3 regions of the Streptomyces chiangmaiensis genome follow, and region 2 is predicted to be linked to each of the others. Evidence: predicted binding sites of a transcription regulator. Region 2 holds the regulator's gene; each other region holds the start of a gene.

Region 1 (6,111 bases), on a different contig from region 2:
GTGCAGATGTGCTTGACTCAGGCAACCTATCCCCCTTGATTGACTTAAGCAAATTAAATTCCGGGCGACTGCCCAGTCCGGAGGTGCCGAGCAGACGACGCCAGGGCGGCCCTGTTCACAAGGGCCGCCCTGGCGTCGTCGGGTGCCGCCTCAGCTCAGCGTCTTGAGCGCTGCGGCGTCGTACGGCGCCAGCTCGTCGAACCGGTTGCCGAGGACCTTCGCCGCCCATTCCGGGTCCTGGAGCAGCGCGCGGCCCACGGCGACCATGTCGAACTCGTCGGCCTCCAGGCGGTCCAGCAGGTTGTCGATGCCCTTGAGCGGGGAGCCCTCGCCCCGGCGGAGGGAGCCGATGAAGTCGCCGTCGAGGCCGACCGAGCCGACCGTGATGGCGGGCTTGCCGGTGAGCTTCTTGGTCCAGCCGGCCAGGTTCAGGTCGGATCCCTCGAACTCGGGGAGCCAGTAGCGGCGGGTGGAGGCGTGGAAGACGTCCACGCCCGCCGCGGCCAGCGGGGTCAGGATGGCCTCCAGCTCCTCGGGGGTCTCGGCGAGCCTGGCATCGTACGCCTCCTGCTTCCACTGGGAGTAGCGGAAGAGGACCGGGAACCGGGGGGAGACCCGCTCGCGGACGGCGGCGATGATCTCCGCCGCGAACCTGGTGCGGGCCACCGGGTCGCCGCCGTAGGCGTCGGTGCGGCGGTTGGTGCCCTGCCACAGGAACTGGTCGAGGAGGTAGCCATGGGCGCCGTGCAGCTCCACGCCGTCGAAGCCGATGCGCTCGGCTTCGGCCGCGGCATCGGCGAAGGCGCCGATGACGGCGTCCAGGTCGGCCTGGGTCATGACCTTGCCGTCCTCGGTCCCGTCGATGCGCAGGCCGGAGGGACCGACGACGGGGGCGTCGGCGACAGGCGGCTGGCCCTGCTTGCGGACCATGCCGATGTGCCACAGCTGCGGCACGATCGCGCCACCCGCCGCGTGCACCGCCTTGGCCACCTCGGCCCAGCCCGCCAGCTGCTCCGCACCGTGGAACCGCGGGACGCGGTTGCTCTGACCGGCCGACTCGTGGCCCACGTAGGTGCCCTCGGTGACGATCAGCCCGACCCCGGCGGCCGCGCGGCGCGCGTAGTACGAGACCACGTCCTCGCCGGGGACGCCTCCCGGCGAGAACTGGCGCGTCATGGGCGCCATGACGATCCGGTTCGGGACGGTCAGGCCGTTCAGCGTGACGGGACGGGACAGGATCCGGGCCGCGCGGGATGCGGAGGGGGTGACGGTCACGTGGGGAGCTCCTCGGCTGGGGTCGAACAGGAAACCGCATGGTATGTACACATACATCGATCAGCATACCAAGCGGTCGGTCAGACCCTATGTCACGTTTTCGCACCCCGGCGCTCCCCTGGCCCCGGACACGGCCGAGGGCGGCACCCCCTGTCTCCAGGGGATGCCGCCCTCGGTTGAGATCGGACCGGGTCCGAGCCTGAGGTCAGGCTCAGAAGTCCATGTCACCGCCCGGCATGCCGCCGCCGGCGGGCGCGGCGGCCTTCTCCGGCTTGTCGGCGATGACGGCCTCGGTGGTCAGGAACAGCGCGGCGATGGAGGCGGCGTTCTGCAGCGCGGAACGGGTCACCTTCGCCGGGTCGATGATGCCTTCCTTGACCAGGTCGACGTACTCGCCGGTCGCGGCGTTCAGGCCGTGACCCGGGGTCAGGTTGCGCACCTTCTCCACCACGACGCCGCCCTCGAGGCCGGCGTTGACGGCGATCTGCTTCAGCGGGGCCTCGAGCGCCAGCTTGACGGCGGCGGCACCCGTGGCCTCGTCGCCGTTCAGCTCCAGCTTCTCGAAGACCTGGGAGGCCTGGAGCAGGGCCACGCCACCACCGGCGACGATGCCCTCCTCGACGGCCGCCTTCGCATTGCGGACGGCGTCCTCGATGCGGTGCTTGCGCTCCTTGAGCTCGACCTCGGTGGCGGCACCGGCCTTGATGACGGCCACGCCGCCGGCCAGCTTCGCCAGGCGCTCCTGCAGCTTCTCGCGGTCGTAGTCGGAGTCGCTGTTCTCGATCTCGGCGCGGATCTGGTTCACACGGCCCTGCACCTGCTCCGGGGAGCCGGCGCCGTCGACGATCGTGGTCTCGTCCTTGGTGATGACCACCTTGCGGGCGCGGCCCAGGAGGTCCAGGGTCGCGTTCTCCAGCTTGAGGCCGACCTCCTCGGAGATGACCTCGCCGCCCGTGAGGATGGCGATGTCGCCGAGCATGGCCTTGCGGCGGTCGCCGAAGCCCGGGGCCTTGACGGCGACGGACTTGAAGGTGCCGCGGATCTTGTTGACGACCAGGGTCGACAGGGCCTCGCCCTCGACGTCCTCGGCGATGATCAGCAGCGGCTTGCCCGACTGCATGACCTTCTCCAGCAGCGGGAGCAGGTCCTTGACCGAGGAGATCTTCTGGTTGGCGATCAGGATGTACGGGTCGTCGAGGGCGGCCTCCATACGCTCCATGTCGGTGGCGAAGTACGCCGAGATGTAGCCCTTGTCGAAGCGCATGCCCTCGGTGAGCTCGAGCTCGAGACCGAAGGTCTGCGACTCCTCGACGGTGATGACGCCTTCCTTGCCGACCTTGTCCATGGCCTCGGCGATCAGCTCGCCGATCTGGGTGTCGGCGGCGGAGATGGAGGCCGTGGAGGCGATCTGCTCCTTGGTCTCGACGTCCTTCGCCTGCTCCAGCAGAGCGGCGGAGACGGCCTCGACGGCCTTCTCGATACCGCGCTTCAGGGCCATCGGGTTGGCACCGGCCGCGACGTTGCGCAGGCCCTCGCGGACCAGCGCCTGGGCGAGCACGGTCGCGGTGGTCGTACCGTCACCGGCGACGTCGTCCGTCTTCTTGGCGACTTCCTTGACCAGCTCGGCGCCGATCTTCTCGTACGGGTCCTCGAGCTCGATCTCCTTGGCGATGGAGACACCGTCGTTGGTGATCGTGGGGGCGCCCCACTTCTTCTCGAGGACGACATTGCGGCCCTTCGGGCCGAGGGTCACCTTGACGGCGTCCGCGAGCTGGTTCATGCCGCGCTCGAGGCCTCGCCGCGCCTCCTCGTCGAACGCGATGATCTTGGCCATGTGAAGTGGTCCTCCCAGGACTGGGGGTGATTACTTCGGACCGCGCCCGCGCCCGCGACGGACGGCCCCGGCCGGAGGTTCCCTGCCCCACCCGGTCCGTGGCCTCACCGACCCGGTCCTTCTTTGTCACTCTCACCTTCAGAGTGCTAACGCCAATGATTAGCACTCGCCCGGTCCGAGTGCAAGGCGCCCCTGTGAAGAGGGCCCTGCGCCCCGCGTGCCACCGGACAGACCGAGGGGCTCGCACCCCACACGGGATACGAGCCCCTCGACACGTCGAACAGTTCAGTCGTCGGCGCGTGCTTCAGCCGGCCAGTCGGACCATGTCCGCCTGGGGCCCCTTCTGACCCTGCGAGATCTCGAACTCGACCCGCTGGCCCTCTTCCAGAGTGCGGTAGCCGTCCATCTGGATCGCGCTGTAGTGGACGAAAACATCCGCACCACCGTCGACCGCGATGAAGCCGTACCCCTTCTCCGCGTTGAACCACTTGACGGTGCCCTGAGCCATGCCTAACTCCCCTATTACTGGCCCTTGCACAGATCCACACTTCGCGGATCCGGGTCAGACCTCACCCCCCAACGGTTGGGGGCGTGCGCCGGAACGCGTCGACCGCGGCTGAATGTATCTGTCCAACTGCCGTCTGCAACAGGTCAATCGGACGAGAATTCCGGGCACGACCGGTCGGGAATATACAGAGAATTCATCTGAATTCAGGGCAAGTCGGGCCCGGCAAAAGGAATGAATGACGCAAAAGCCCTGCTCACTTTGGCTACTTCTTATCGGGCGCGCAGCAGAGACTCGGGGCTCCCGACGGAGAGACCGGGACCGCGTTCCCCAACTGTACCGCGCTCAACCATGCAGAATTGCCCCCTCCGCTTCTCTCACGGAGAGGGCAATTCGATGAACTCTCGGTGACAGGCATTACCGAGGGTAATGATCACGCGGCTGAACGACCGTCAGCCACCCGCCACAGCCGGGATGATGGAGACGCCGGCGCCGTCCGGCGTCGCCGTCTCAAGACCCTGCTCGAAGCGGACGTCGTCGTCGTTGACGTACACGTTGACGAAGCGGCGCAGCTTGCCCTGGTCGTCCAGGACCCGGGCGGCGATACCGACGTGGTTCTTCTCCAGGTCGGCGATGACCTCCGCGAGGGTCCCACCCTCGGCGGTCACCTCGGCCCGGCCGGCGGTGTAGGTGCGCAGGATGGTGGGGATGCGGACGGTGACGCTCATGGGGTGTGACCTCCGGTCAGGTACGGCTGGCGGGACGGGCGCTCACGCGAGCCCGGCCTCTCGGAAGGAGTCGAGGTTCGGACGGATCGTGGCAGTGAGCCCGGTTCCGGCCACGGCGTCCAACGTCTTGAGGCCGTCGCCGGTGTTGAGGACGACCGTCGTCTTCGCCGGGTCGAGGACGCCGTTCTCGATGAGCTTGCGCGTGACACCGACGGTCACACCACCCGCCGTCTCGGCGAAAATGCCCTCGGTGCGTGCGAGCAGCTTGATGGCGTCGACGATCTCCTCGTCCGTCACGTCCTCCACCGCGCCGCCCGTGCGGCGGGCGATGTCCAGGACGTACGGACCGTCAGCCGGATTGCCGATCGCCAGCGACTTGGCGATGGTGTTCGGCTTCTGCGGCCGTACGACGTCGTTGCCCGCCTTGAACGCGACCGACACCGGCGAGCAGCCCTCGGCCTGCGCACCGAAGATCTTGTACGGCTTGTCCTCGACGAGCCCGAGCTTGATCAGCTCCTGAAGACCCTTGTCGATCTTCGTCAGCTGCGAGCCGGAGGCGATCGGGACCACGATCTGGTCGGGCAGCCGCCAGCCCAGCTGTTCGGCGATCTCGTACGCCAGTGTCTTGGAGCCCTCCGCGTAGTACGGACGGAGGTTGACGTTGACGAAGCCCCAGCCCTCGCCGGCCGGGTCGCCGATCAGCTCGGAGCAGAAGCGGTTCACGTCGTCGTAGTTGCCCTCGATACCGACCAGGTCACCGCCGTAGATCGCGGCCATGACGATCTTGCCCTGCTCCAGGTCGTGCGGGATGAAGACGCAGGTACGGAAGCCGGCACGGGCCGCCGCGGCGCCGACCGCGCCCGCGAGATTGCCGGTCGAGGAGCAGGAGAGGGTGGTGAAGCCGAAGACGCGTGCCGCCTCCAGCGCCTGGGCGACCACGCGGTCCTTGAAGGAGTGCGTGGGGTTGCCGGAGTCGTCCTTCACATACAACCCGCCGGTGACGCCCAGTTCGCGCGCCAGGTTGTCGGCCTGGACGAGCTTGGTCCAGCCGGGGTTCAGGTTCGGCTTGTCGGCGACGTCCGCCGGGACCGGCAGCAGCGGCGCATAGCGCCAGATGTTCGCGGGACCGGCCTCGATCCGCTTGCGCAGTTCCTCGGTGTCGTAGCCCGAGAAGTCGTACGCGATCTCCAGCGGGCCGAAGCACTCCTCGCAGGCGAAGACCGGGCCGAGCGGCACCCGGTGGCCGCACTCCCGGCAGGACAGGGCCGCTGCGGGGCCGAGGTTCACGGAGTCGGTGCTGCTTGCAACTGTCTGCACAGCCATGTCAGGCGAGGCCCTTTCTCCTCATCTTCCTCACGACGCATTTCGCCATGAGACGGATTTGGCACCTTCCCTAGCCGGGAGCCTCGCACAGCGATCGACACTGATTTACGAGAACCGACTGGAGGGTTGCCGGGGCTTCACCGGGCCGTTTCCCTCTGCCCCTCTGGATGAGCTGTATGCGGTTGTTTCACCGATATGAGCCACCGCGACCCCCGACATGCGATGGTCACCGGCGTTGTTCAAGACTGTAACCGAAGGCCAGGACAGTTGAGAGAGTCGTCCGAAGCGCGAGATGAACACCCACGCGCACCCGTTGGAACCACTCGAAGATCTCTACTGCCGACCACCGCCGTACGAACGTGAGGAGCAGCAGACTGTGCTGGAAGAAGTCGAGCGCTGGCTGAGCACCCGCTCCTGGTCCGTCGCCGATCGCCCGCTCCACAAGA
Region 2 (6,111 bases):
GGTGGGTCCCCTGGTGTCCGCCGGCCTCGACGCCCTGCACGATCACCGCGTCCGCGCCCGCCTCCTGTACGGCGCGGGCCTCGTCGGGGGTGGTCGCGGTGACAAGGGTGAAGCTGCCCGCGCGCCGGAGGGAGTCCAGGACCTCGGGAGCGGGGACCCCGAAGTGGAACGAGACGGCCGGTACCGGATTGTCGAGGAGGACGGCAAGCTTGACGTCGTAGCCGTCGTCGCGGCCGCTGTCGGGGTCGCCCAGCTCGGTCTCGTACCAGGCGGCCTCGCCGGCGAGCTGGTTGGCGTAGACCTCGACGGCGGCAGCAGAAGGCAGCGCGGCGCCGGCCGCTCCGGTGGAGCCGGTGCCTGCACCGGGGTACTCGGGTTGCGGCATGAACAGGTTCACGCCGAAGGGGCCGCCCGTGAGCCCGCGGAGCTGCTTGATCTCCTGGTACATGCCGTCGGCCGTCTTGTACCCGGCAGCGAGGAATCCCAGGCCACCGGCGTCGGTCACGGCGGCGGCGAGCTGCGGTACGGAGACGCCGCCCGCCATGGGGGCCTGCACGATCGGATGGCGGAGGAGATCGGTCAGCGCGGAGGACATGACGGCATGTTGTCACGTCCTCCGAACAAGTCCGAATCCGGCCTTCCCCTGGCATATGCCAGGGGAAGAGGCGGCGGGTCAGCAATGGTGGGCGAACCTCCGCATTCGCCGGAATCCCGTCCGCGGGCGGCCGGACTCACCGACGCCGCACTCCACCGTCATCGCCCGTTGAAGGCGTCCTTCAGCCGTGAGAACAGCCCCTGCTGCCCAGGCTGGAACTGCCCCTGCGGCCGCTCCTCGCCCCGCAGCTTCGCCAGCTCGCGCAGCAGATGCTCCTGCTCGGGGTCCAGCTTCGTCGGCGTCTGCACCTCGACGTGGACGACCAGATCGCCCCGCCCTCCTCCACGCAGGTGCGTCACACCGCGGCCGTGCAGGGGGATCGACTGCCCGGACTGCGTGCCGGGGCGGATGTCGACCTCTTCCAGGCCGTCGAGCGTCTCCAGCGGGACCTTCGTGCCGAGGGCCGCCGCCGTCATCGGGATGGTGACCGTGCAGTGCAGGTCGTCCCCGCGGCGCTGGAAGACCGAGTGCGGCAGCTCGTGGATCTCCACGTACAGGTCACCGGCGGGACCGCCGCCGGGGCCGACCTCGCCCTCGCCCGCGAGCTGGATCCGGGTGCCGTTGTCGACACCGGCGGGGATCTTGACGGTGAGCGTCCTGCGGGAGCGCACCCGCCCGTCGCCGGCGCACTCCGGGCACGGGTTCGGGACGATGGTGCCGAAGCCCTGGCACTGCGGACACGGCCGGGACGTCATGACCTGGCCCAGGAAGGACCGGGTGACCTGCGAGACCTCACCGCGGCCGCGGCACATGTCACAGGTCTGCGCGGAGGTGCCGGGCGCGGCACCCTCGCCGTTGCAGGTGTTGCAGACGACGGCGGTGTCGACCTGGATGTCCTTCGTCGTACCGAAGGCCGCCTCGTCGAGCTCGATCTCGAGCCGGATCATGGCGTCCTGGCCCCGGCGGGTGCGCGAGCGCGGTCCGCGCTGCGACGCCGTGCCGAAGAACGCGTCCATGATGTCCGAGAAGTTCCCGAAGCCGCCCGCGCCGAAGCCGCCCGCCCCGGCGCCGCCCGCCTGGGACAGCGGGTCGCCGCCGAGGTCGTAGACCTGCTTCTTCTGCGGGTCCGAGAGCACCTCGTACGCGGCGTTGATCTCCTTGAACCGCTCCTGCGTCTTGGGATCGGGGTTGACGTCCGGGTGCAGCTCGCGCGCGAGCCGACGGAACGCCTTCTTGATCTCTTCCTGCGACGCGTCGCGGCGCACGCCGAGTACGGCGTAGTAGTCCGTGGCCACTTACGACTCCGCCAGGATCTGTCCGACGTACCGTGCCACCGCTCGTACCGCTCCCATCGTTCCCGGATAATCCATGCGGGTCGGTCCGACCACGCCAAGTTTCGCTACTGCCTCGCCGCCCGAACCGTAGCCCACGGAGACGACGGACGTGGAGTTGAGTCCCTCGTGCGCGTTCTCATGGCCGATTCGCACCCGCATGGCCGGATCCTTCGCCTCCCCCAACAACTTGAGGAGCACGACCTGCTCCTCGAGCGCCTCGAGGACGGGGCGGATGGTGAGAGGGAAGTCATGCGCGAAGCGGGTGAGATTGGCGGTACCGCCGATCATCAGCCGCTCCTCGGTCTTCTCCACAAGCGTCTCCAGCAGAGTGGAGAGCACGGTTGCAACCGTACTGCGGTCCTCCGGTTCCTCGAAGACCTCGGCCAGGTCCTGCACGAGTTGCGGAACGTCCGCGAAGCGCCGGCCGGCGACCCGGCTGTTGAGGCGGGCGCGCAGATCCGCGAGAGACGTTTCGCCGAACGGCGCGGGGCAGTCGATCATGCGCTGCTCCACCCGCCCGGTGTCCGTGATCAGCACGAGCATCACACGAGCGGGCGCCATCGACAGCAGCTCCACATGGCGCACCGTCGAGCGTGTCAGCGACGGATACTGCACGACCGCGACCTGCCGGGTGAGCTGCGCGAGCAGCCGCACCGTACGCGCGACGACGTCGTCGAGGTCGACGGCGCCGTCCAGGAAGCTCTGGATCGCGCGACGCTCGGGCGGGCTCATCGGCTTGACGGCCGCGAGCTTGTCGACAAAAAGGCGGTAGCCCTTGTCCGTGGGGATGCGTCCGGCGCTGGTGTGCGGCTGGGCGATATAGCCCTCCTCCTCCAGCACGGCCATGTCGTTGCGGACGGTGGCCGGGGAGACACCGAGCTTGTGCCGTTCGGTGAGCGCCTTGGAACCCACCGGCTCCTCGGTTCCCACGTAGTCCTGGACGATGGCGCGCAGTACTTCGAGCCGGCGTTCACTGAACATCGCGCGCACCTCCAGCGATTTGTCCCCTTGGCGCTTCCCCTGGCACTCTGCGCATGCGAGTGCCAGCATCCCCGGAGCAAGTGTACGGCGGCGGGGTACGCCCCCGGCAAGGGCGGCTGCGCCGTCGCACCCACGTGTGCCGACCCGTCGTACCGACGTGTACCGACCTGTCCTGGGGTGTCCCGCCGGGCAGGCCACCACGGACAGCGTCGCCGTTCGACGGTGGTGTGGGAAGAGTCCGGGCGGGAGGCGCGCGGCGCTCATGCCGACCGCGGGGGCCGAGCCCGGGCGAGGGCCCACGGTGGCACACCGAGGCGCGGCAGTCGTCGGCACGGACCGGCGTGTGACGCATCTCGCGCTCACGCGTCCCCGGCTCGACCACGTCATCGGCGCGGCGGCGTTCACGGGGGTCGAGGGGCCCGGGGCGGCGGGCGTCGACGCCATGTCCGGCCATGAGCGGGAAGCCCCGGACGCGGCCGCGGTCCGAGACGTCCTGGAGATGCCATGGCGGATGCCGGGTTCGTGCGCACGCCGAGGAACGGGCCCGCCAGGGTGCTTCGGCGTGTCGTCGTGCCTTGTACGCCTTTCGGGTCTACGCCTCTCCTATCGTCATCCGAATGCGCCAGTATTCGCCGGACCTGACTCCGCCGTGGAAGAAGCCCAAGCCCGTGCCGGAGGTCCCGGCGGACACCGGTCTGGTGGTCGAGGAGCCGCGCACCGGCTTCTGCGGTGCGGTGATCCGCTGCGAGGCGGGGACGGTGACCCTGGAGGACCGCTCCGGCAAGCACCGGGTGTTCCCTCTGGAGCCCCGCGGTTTCCTGCTGGAGGGCCGGGTGGTGACGCTGGTGCGTCCGTCGAAGGCGCCGGTACGTCCCACCCGTACGGCCTCGGGCTCGCTGGCCGTCCCCGGGGCCCGCGCGCGCATGGCCCGCGCAGGCCGAATCTACGTGGAGGGCCGCCACGACGCGGAGCTCGTGGAGAAGGTGTGGGGCGACGACCTGCGCATCGAGGGCGTGGTGGTGGAGTACCTGGAAGGCATCGACGATCTGCCGTCCATCGTCTCCTCCTTCGCCCCCGGCCCCGACGCCCGCCTCGGCGTCCTGGTGGACCATCTGGTCCCCGGCACGAAGGAATGGCGCATCGCGGAGTCGGTGACGAGCGAGCACGCGCTGGTGGTCGGACATCCGTACATCGACGTCTGGGAGGCCGTGAAGCCGTCGTCGGTCGGCATCCGGGAGTGGCCGCGCGTCCCCCACGGCGAGGACTGGAAGAAGGGCGTGTGCCGGGCCTTGGGCTGGCCGGAGAACACGGGGGAGGCGTGGCAGCGGATCCTGTCACGGGTGCGGTCCTACAAGGACCTGGAGCCGGAACTGCTGGGACGGGTGGAGGAACTGATCGACTTCGTCACGGCGCAACCGTGAGCGGCCGCAGGTTGCCGAACCCGCCGCCGGGTGATCAGTCCACCAGGTCCCGCACCACCGCGTCCGCCAGCAGCCGCCCCCGCAACGTCAGTACGGCGCGCCCCTCCCCGTACGGGCCCTCCTCCAGCAGCCCCTCCGCCAGCGCCCGGCGCGAGGCCGCGAGCCCCTCCTCCCGCAGCAGCGACAACGGCACGCCCTCCCGCAGCCGCAGCTCCAGCAGGATGCGTTCGACCCGGCGGTCCTCGTCCGTCAGGACCTCGCGTCCGGCCCCCGGGGAGCGCCCCTCGGCCAGGGCCGCCGCGTAGGCCCCCGGGTGCTTCACGTTCCACCAGCGCACCCCGCCCACATGGCTGTGGGCGCCGGGGCCCGCGCCCCACCAGTCGGCCCCGCGCCAGTACAGCTCGTTGTGGAGACAGCGGGCGGGCCGCGACGTGGCCCAGTTGGAGACCTCGTACCAGTCGTAGCCCGCCGACCCGAGCACCTCGTCGGCGATCAGATAGCGGTCCGCGTGGACGTCGTCGTCCGTCATCGGGATCTCGCCCCGGCGTATGCGGCGCGCGAGCTGCGTGCCCTCCTCGACGATCAGGGCGTAGGCCGAGATGTGGTCGGGCCCCGCACCCAGCGCCGCATCCAGCGACGCCCGCCAGTCGTCGTCCGACTCGCCCGGTGTGCCGTAGATCAGATCCAGGTTCACATGGGCGAAGCCCGCCGCCCGCGCCTCGGCCACGCATGCCTCGGGGCGGCCCGGGGTGTGCTTGCGGTCCAGGGTCTTCAGGACGTGTGGGCGCGCGCTCTGCATGCCGAACGAGATTCGGTTGAAGCCGCCCTCCCGGAGCGTGGCCAGATAGTGCTCGTCCACCGACTCCGGGTTCGCCTCCGTCGTCACCTCGGCGTCGTCCGCGAGCCCGAACTCGTCGCGGATGGACCCCAGCATCCGTACGAGATCGTCCGCGGCGAGCAGCGTCGGCGTGCCGCCCCCGACGAAGACCGTGCGCACCTCACGCGGGTCGTCGCCCAGCACCTTGCGGGCCAGCCGGACCTCGTCGATCAGCGTCTCGGCGTAGTTGTCGCGGGACGCCAGCACTCCGCCCGTGCCGCGCAGTTCCGTCGCGGTGTACGTGTTGAAGTCGCAGTAGCCGCAGCGCGTGGCGCAGTACGGCACATGCAAGTAGAAGCCGAGGGGGCGCTCGACGGCTCCGGCCAGGGCGTGCGCGGGCAGCGCCCCGTCGTCGGGGACGGGCTCACCGTCGGGGAGTGCGGAAGGCATGTCCTCCATTGTCCCGTACTGCCGGGACTGCTCACCGCGCTCACTCCGCCTGCAGAACCAGCAGCGCGAGATCGTCCTCCGGCGGCTTCGCGCCGAAGTCGTGCACCAGCCTCCTGATCCGCTCGGCGATCCGCTGCGCGCTCAGTCCGGCGCAGCCGGCCAGCGCCGCCGCCAGCCCGTCCCCGTCGTCGAACTGGCGCGAGCCGCTGCGCCGCTCCGTCACCCCGTCCGTGACGCACAGCAGCGTGTCGCCGGGGTGCAGCTCGAACGTCTCGCAGGCGTACGCCACGTCCTCCACGACCCCGAGGAGCGTCTGCGGCCGCGCCACGGCACGTACGACGCCGTCGGGGCCCAGTGCCAGCGGCAGCGGGTGCCCGGCGGCGGCCAGCGTGCAGCGCACGCCGCCCTCGAAGGGGACCAGCTCGCCGTAGAGCAGGGAGAGGAAGCGGGCGTGCGGGCCGTCGTCGGCGACCGGCACCGGGGCGCCCGCGGCCACCAGGGCTCGCGCCGCCG
Region 3 (6,111 bases), on a different contig from region 2:
ACGTACGGCGGTTCTTCGAAGTCGTCGCCGCCGAGGACGATCTGCCGCCGCTCGACGGGCTGCTTGCCGAGAACTACCACGGCCACGATCCCGCCAACGAGCAGGACACCATCGGGATGGACGCGATGCGGCGTGAGATCCGGGAGTGGCGGGCGGGCTTCGACTTCGCGTTCACCGTCGAGGACCGGATCGCCGAGGGCGACAAGGTGTGCACCCGGTGGACCTGGAACGGCCGCCACACGGGCGAGTTCCTCGGCATCCCGGCCACGGGCAGGGACGTCACCATCACCGGTACGACCGTCTTCCGGTGCGGAGTCGACGGGAAGATCGTCGAAGGCTGGTGGCAGTACGACCGGCTGGGGCTGATGGAACAGCTCGGGGCGCTGGACGCGCTGGAGCGCTGATCCCGCGCACGCCGGAACCGCAGCGACGCGCCGAGGCCCGGCACCCAGAGGGTGCCGGGCCTCGGTACCGCTTGTCGGCTCGCGTCAGTGGGCGTGACCGTGGCCGTGGCCGGCCGCGGCCGGCTCTTCCTCTTCCTTCTTCTCGACGACCAGGGTCTCGGTCGTCAGCAGCAGGGAGGCGATGGAGGCGGCGTTCTCCAGGGCGGAGCGGGTGACCTTGACCGGGTCGATGACGCCGGCCTTGATCAGGTCGCCGTACTCGCCGGTGGCCGCGTTGTAGCCCTGGCCCTTCTCGAGGTCGGCGACCTTGGAGGCGATGACGTAGCCCTCGAGGCCGGCGTTCTCGGCGATCCAGCGCAGCGGCTCGACGACCGCGCGGCGGACGATGGCGACACCGGTGGCCTCGTCGCCCTGCTTGCCGAGGCCGCGGTCCAGCACCTTGGAGGCGTGGACCAGCGCGGAGCCACCACCGGAGACGATGCCCTCCTCGACCGCGGCGCGGGTCGCGGAGATGGCGTCCTCCAGACGGTGCTTCTTCTCCTTCAGCTCCACCTCGGTGGCGGCGCCGACCTTGATCACGCACACGCCGCCGGCCAGCTTGGCGAGGCGCTCCTGGAGCTTCTCGCGGTCCCAGTCGGAGTCGGTGGTCTCGATCTCGGCCTTGATCTGGGCGATACGGCCGGTGACGTCCGCGGACTTGCCTCCGCCGTCGACGATGGTGGTGTCGTCCTTGGTGACCGTCACGCGGCGGGCGGAGCCCAGCACGTCCAGGCCGACCTGGTCGAGCTTGAGGCCGACCTCCTCGGAGACGACCGTGGCGCCGGTGAGGACCGCCATGTCCTGCAGCATCGCCTTGCGGCGGTCGCCGAAGCCGGGGGCCTTCACCGCGACGGCGTTGAAGGTGCCGCGGATCTTGTTCACGACGAGCGTGGACAGGGCCTCGCCCTCGACGTCCTCGGCGATGATCAGCAGCGGCTTGGAGGAGCCGGCCTGGATGACCTTCTCCAGCAGCGGCAGCAGATCCGCGATGGAGGAGATCTTGCCCTGGTTGATGAGGATGTACGGGTCGTCGAGGACGGCCTCCATACGCTCCTGGTCCGTCACGAAGTACGGCGACAGGTAGCCCTTGTCGAACGCCATGCCCTCGGTGAAGTCCAGCTCGAGACCGAAGGTGTTGGACTCCTCGACGGTGATGACGCCGTCCTTGCCGACCTTGTCCATCGCCTCGGCGATCAGCTCGCCGACCTGCTGGTCCTGGGCGGACAGCGCGGCGACGGCGGCGATGTCGGACTTCTCGTCGATCGGGCGGGCGGTGGCGAGGAGGTCCTCGGAGACCGCGGCCACGGCGGCGTCGATGCCCTTCTTCAGGGCGGCCGGGGAGGCACCCGCGGCGACGTTCTTCAGGCCCTCGCGCACCAGCGCCTGGGCGAGCACGGTGGCGGTGGTCGTACCGTCACCCGCGATGTCGTTGGTCTTGGTCGCCACCTCCTTCACCAGCTGGGCGCCGAGGTTCTCGTACGGGTCCTCGACCTCGACCTCACGGGCGATGGTGACACCGTCGTTGGTGATGGTGGGCGCGCCGAACTTCTTGTCGATCACGACGTTGCGGCCCCTGGGACCGATCGTCACCTTGACCGTGTCGGCAAGCTTGTTGACGCCGCGCTCGAGGGCGCGACGGGCGTCCTCGTCGAACTTCAGGATCTTCGCCATGGAGCGTTTCAGTCCTCTCGAATACGATGCCCGGCAGCCCTCGAAGAACGGCCGTCATCGCGGTGAAGAACGAACCGCGCCCCCGGCGCCCGGCTGATGATCGGTCGCGGGGGGCCAGGGGCACAGTTCAAAGCAATCTGCTTCGGTGAATTACTTCTCGATGATCGCGAGCACGTCGCGAGCCGAGAGGACGAGGTACTCCTCGCCGTTGTACTTCACCTCGGTGCCGCCGTACTTGCTGTACAGCACGATGTCGCCGGTCTTGACGTCGAGCGGAAGACGCTCGCCGTTCTCGAAGCGGCCCGGGCCCACGGCCAGGACGACGCCCTCCTGGGGCTTCTCCTTGGCAGTGTCCGGGATGACCAGGCCAGAGGCGGTGGTCTGCTCAGCATCCAGCGGCTGGACCACGATGCGGTCCTCGAGCGGCTTGATGGCAACCTTGGAGCTGGTGGTCGTCACGATCCGACCTCCCCCTTCGGAGATCTCACGGGGTTAACTGTCTGAGGTGGCGACCAGGTGGATCCGTCGTCGCGGGTGCCGGACCTGCCCGTCGCTTTGTTGGCACTCCTCACTGGCGAGTGCCAGAGCCGAGACTATGACCGCGATTAGCACTCGGTCAAGCGGAGTGCCAGTCGGTCGCGGCGCGGCGCCGGAGACGGGGTGGGCCCGGGGTTCGTTCCGCACCCTGAGATGGGACGACCGCCCGTGGGAGGCACCCTCCATCATCGGCCTCGACGGCCTTGCCCTCGACCACGGACGGACCGGGGCGGCGGGCCGCGCGCAGGTGGGTGGCCACCGGGAGACGACCCGGACGCCCGCCCCGCGCTACAGATAGTCCTCCAGTCGGGCCACCGTGAACCCCCTTGCCTGGATGCGACGCAGGAGACGGGTCGTCTCCGCGGACAGGGAGGTGGGGGGGCGGCCCGCCTCGTGGGGGCGGACGATGTCGCCCGGTTGCAGGGGCGCGCCCGTGCCGTGCGGTTCCGGTGCGGGGCGCCACAGGACCACGGCCGTGACGCCGCAGTCCGCGGCCGCACGGAGCGTCGTGCGGTCGTACGTGCCGTAGGGCGGGCGGAGCAGTCGGGGGCGCAGCCCCAGGCGCGCCTTCAGCCGGTCCCGCTGTCCGCAGATCTCGGCGCGCTGCTCGCCGTAGGGGCGGCCGCGCAGCGTGAAGTGGCCGAGGGTGTGGTTCTGGATGGCCGCGCCGGCTGCCCGCAGACGCGCGACGCGCGCGTCGTCCCGCCCGGCGGCGCTGTCCGTGAGGAACACGCTGACCGGTAGCCGCAGTTCACGGACCATGTCCACGAACCGGGGATCGTTCTCGACGTCTTCGTCGTACGTCAGGAAGACGACCTTGTCATGGGTGGGGACGCGATCGAGCACCGGGGGCAGCCCGCCCCCGGCCCGGCCTGAGCCGCCGGCGGGCCGGGCCGGCCGGGGCGCGGGGGCGAGCGGGGCGCGGAGGCCCCACCGGCGGTACGTCCGCTGCGATCCCCCGTGCGGACGGTGCACCTTCTGCGCCGCCTTCTTGCCCAGCCGTTCGATCGGGTCGACGGACTGGGCGCAGCCGGACAGAAGGACCGCGGCGAGCGTCCCGGCGAGCAGCACCCGCGGCCACGGCCGTGCCCTCACAGGTGGTCCTCCGGGCCTGCCTCCGCGAACCCCCCGTCCCTCACCTGCTTCAGGAACCGCCGGATCATGTCGGCATCCGCCGAACCCCTGCTTGTGCACCTTGCTGCCGGAACAGCACGCCGCAAGGGGCACCTGGCCCACTTTTCGTCGTTTTGTCGTACGAGCCGCATGGTGTCGGATCCTTCCAGTGACCGGCGCCCCCGACCGGCCGACACCGCGGCCGGACGCACACCGTCCACCGACTGGTCGACAATGACCGGGTGAACGACCTCTCCTTCGCCTCCCTGCTCACCCCCGAGGGCCGTGCTCTTCTCGACGAGGTGCGCGGCACCGCTCCGGCGCAGGAACTGGCCGTCGCGACCCGGTTGCGCCGCGACCACCCCGCCGACCTGGTCTCGGCGGCCCTCGCACAGGCGCGGCTGCGCGAACGGGCGGCGGCGAAGTTCGGCGCCGCGGACGCGGAGCGGATGTTCTTCACGGCGAACGGCGTCGAGCAGTCCACCAGGACCACCGTCGCGGTCCACCGCGCGGGCCGGCTGCGGGAACTCGGTGTGACCTCGGTCGCCGATCTGTGCTGCGGCATCGGCGGCGACGCGATCGCGTTCGCCCGGGCAGGCATCCGGGTCCTCGCCGTGGACCGGGACCCGCTGACGGCGTCGGCGGCGCGGGCGAACGCCGATGCGCTGGGCCTGTCCGCGCTGATCGAGGTGCGCGAGGCGGACGTCACGGACGTGGACGTGTCCTCGTACGAAGCCGTCTTCGTCGATCCTGCGCGGCGGGGCGGGCGCGGCCGGATCTTCGACCCCGAGGCGTACTCGCCCCCGCTGTCCTGGGCCGTGGCGACGGCCCTGAAGGCCCCGCACGCCGCCCTCAAGGTCGCGCCGGGCATCCCGCACGAGGCGGTGCCCGCCGGTGCGGAGGCCGAGTGGATCTCGGACGGCGGCGATGTGAAGGAGGCGGTGCTCTGGTTCGGCACGCAGCCGGGGCTCGTACGGGCCACCCTGCTGCCCGGCCCACGCGTGCTGCGCGGCCGCGCACTGCCCGACCCGCCCGTACGCCCCCTTGGCCGCTACCTCTACGAGCCGGACGGAGCCGCGATCCGCGCGCACCTGGTGGCGGAGGTGGCGGACGAACTGGAGGGCGGTCTGATCGACGAGACGATCGCGTATGTGACGGCGGACGAGCACCGCGACTCGCCCTACGCGACGGCTTACGAGATCACCGACCGGCTCCCGTTCAACGTGAAGAGGTTGAAGGCGCTGCTGCGGGAGCGCGAGGTCGGGATCCTGACCGTCAAGAAGCGGGGTTCGGCGGTCGAGCCGGAGGAACTGCGCCGCAAGGTCCTGCCCAAGCCGCACGGGCCGAACGCCGTGACCGTGTTCCTGACCCGGGTGGCCGGCGCACCGACGATGCTGCTCGGGCGCCCGGCCTAGCGGCAGTCCTCCGCACGCGCGCGGAGCAGTTCCCGCTCCCGTTCGTTGCCGGCGAGGGAGGCGGCGCGCTCGAACTCCGCACGGGCCTCGCCGCTCCAGGGCGGCGACCAGCGCGTCCTGCGCCAGTTCCTCGGCGATGGCGACGTCGCGCACGATCCGGGCGACACCGGCGATGACACGAGGCGACTGCATCCGGAAGACGGTCTCGATCACGCGGGCGGGGCCGTCGACGGGCGGGGAGTCGGTGGGCTGCTGTTCCACAGCCCACCATGCAACACCCCCGGCGGCCGAGCGCCAAGGAGCGCTCACCCCTCGGCGATCTCCCGGACCTCACAGGTGATCGTCCAGTACTCCTCGTGCACCTTCACGAACCGCTTGGCCCATTCGATCGCTTCGGCCATGTCCTTGCACTGCATGATCGCGTAGCCGCCGATGACCTCCTTGGACTCGGTGAAGGGACCGTCCGTGACGGAGATCTTTCCTCCCGCCCAGTGCACCCGGGTGCCCTGGGCGGTCGGCATCAGCCCAGCGGTGTCGAGCATCACCCCGGCCTTGGTGACCTCCTCGATCAGCTCCCCCATGCGCTCCATCAGCTCGGGGCTCGGGCCCCCCGGGGGAGCGGTGGTCTCGTCGATGCGCACGAGCGACAGATAACGCGGCATGGTGACTCCTCGGTGGAACGGCCGGGTCCTTCCCGGCCTCTCACCCATGCGTCGAACGGGGACGACGTGCATCGACACGAGCCGCGGATTTTTTTCGGGGAATTTTTCCGGGGTCGTCGGCGCAGGTCAGGGACGCACAACGAGGCCCCGGACCGGGCACGAGGGCGGGTGACCAGGGTGTCGCGCGGGATGCTCACCACCGTCGCCCCGGTGCGGCCCGCGTCGATGTGAGCAGGGACACCTGTGCGTCGTCCCTCGGAAAATCTCACG

What was found. The regulator HrcA, encoded in region 2, represses chaperone genes, less so after heat shock. The targets are predictions, from matches to a motif close to TTNGCACTCNGNNNNNCNGAGTGCNAA.
Region 1: a site for HrcA is predicted at 3,269-3,295, ahead of groL (chaperonin GroEL). Genes of this name have one in related genera too.
Region 3: a site for HrcA is predicted at 2,720-2,746, ahead of groES (co-chaperone GroES). Genes of this name have one in related genera too.

Annotation. Positions count from the first base shown of each region.
Region 1 covers NZ_JAYWVC010000028.1:26,999-33,109, forward strand. Annotated here, with positions in the region: gene VXC91_RS12070 (NADH:flavin oxidoreductase) at 151-1,275, opposite strand; gene groL (chaperonin GroEL) at 1,487-3,109, opposite strand; gene VXC91_RS12080 (cold-shock protein) at 3,414-3,617, opposite strand; gene VXC91_RS12085 (MoaD/ThiS family protein) at 4,067-4,342, opposite strand; gene thrC (threonine synthase) at 4,385-5,665, opposite strand; SAM riboswitch class I at 5,684-5,839, opposite strand; gene VXC91_RS12095 (glucosyl-3-phosphoglycerate synthase) at 6,042-6,111, shown strand, end outside.
Region 2 covers NZ_JAYWVC010000063.1:8,247-14,357, forward strand. Annotated here, with positions in the region: gene VXC91_RS19695 (nitronate monooxygenase) at 1-595, opposite strand, end outside; gene dnaJ (molecular chaperone DnaJ) at 754-1,890, opposite strand; gene hrcA (heat-inducible transcriptional repressor HrcA) at 1,891-2,910, opposite strand; gene VXC91_RS19710 (DUF3097 domain-containing protein) at 3,528-4,331, shown strand; gene hemW (radical SAM family heme chaperone HemW) at 4,366-5,598, opposite strand; gene VXC91_RS19720 (SpoIIE family protein phosphatase) at 5,639-6,111, opposite strand, start outside.
Region 3 covers NZ_JAYWVC010000070.1:13,960-20,070, forward strand. Annotated here, with positions in the region: gene VXC91_RS20860 (ester cyclase) at 1-404, shown strand, start outside; gene groL (chaperonin GroEL) at 489-2,114, opposite strand; gene groES (co-chaperone GroES) at 2,265-2,573, opposite strand; gene VXC91_RS20875 (polysaccharide deacetylase family protein) at 2,940-3,746, opposite strand; gene VXC91_RS20880 (class I SAM-dependent methyltransferase) at 4,007-5,179, shown strand; gene VXC91_RS47025 (hypothetical protein) at 5,176-5,358, opposite strand; gene VXC91_RS20890 (YciI family protein) at 5,485-5,841, opposite strand.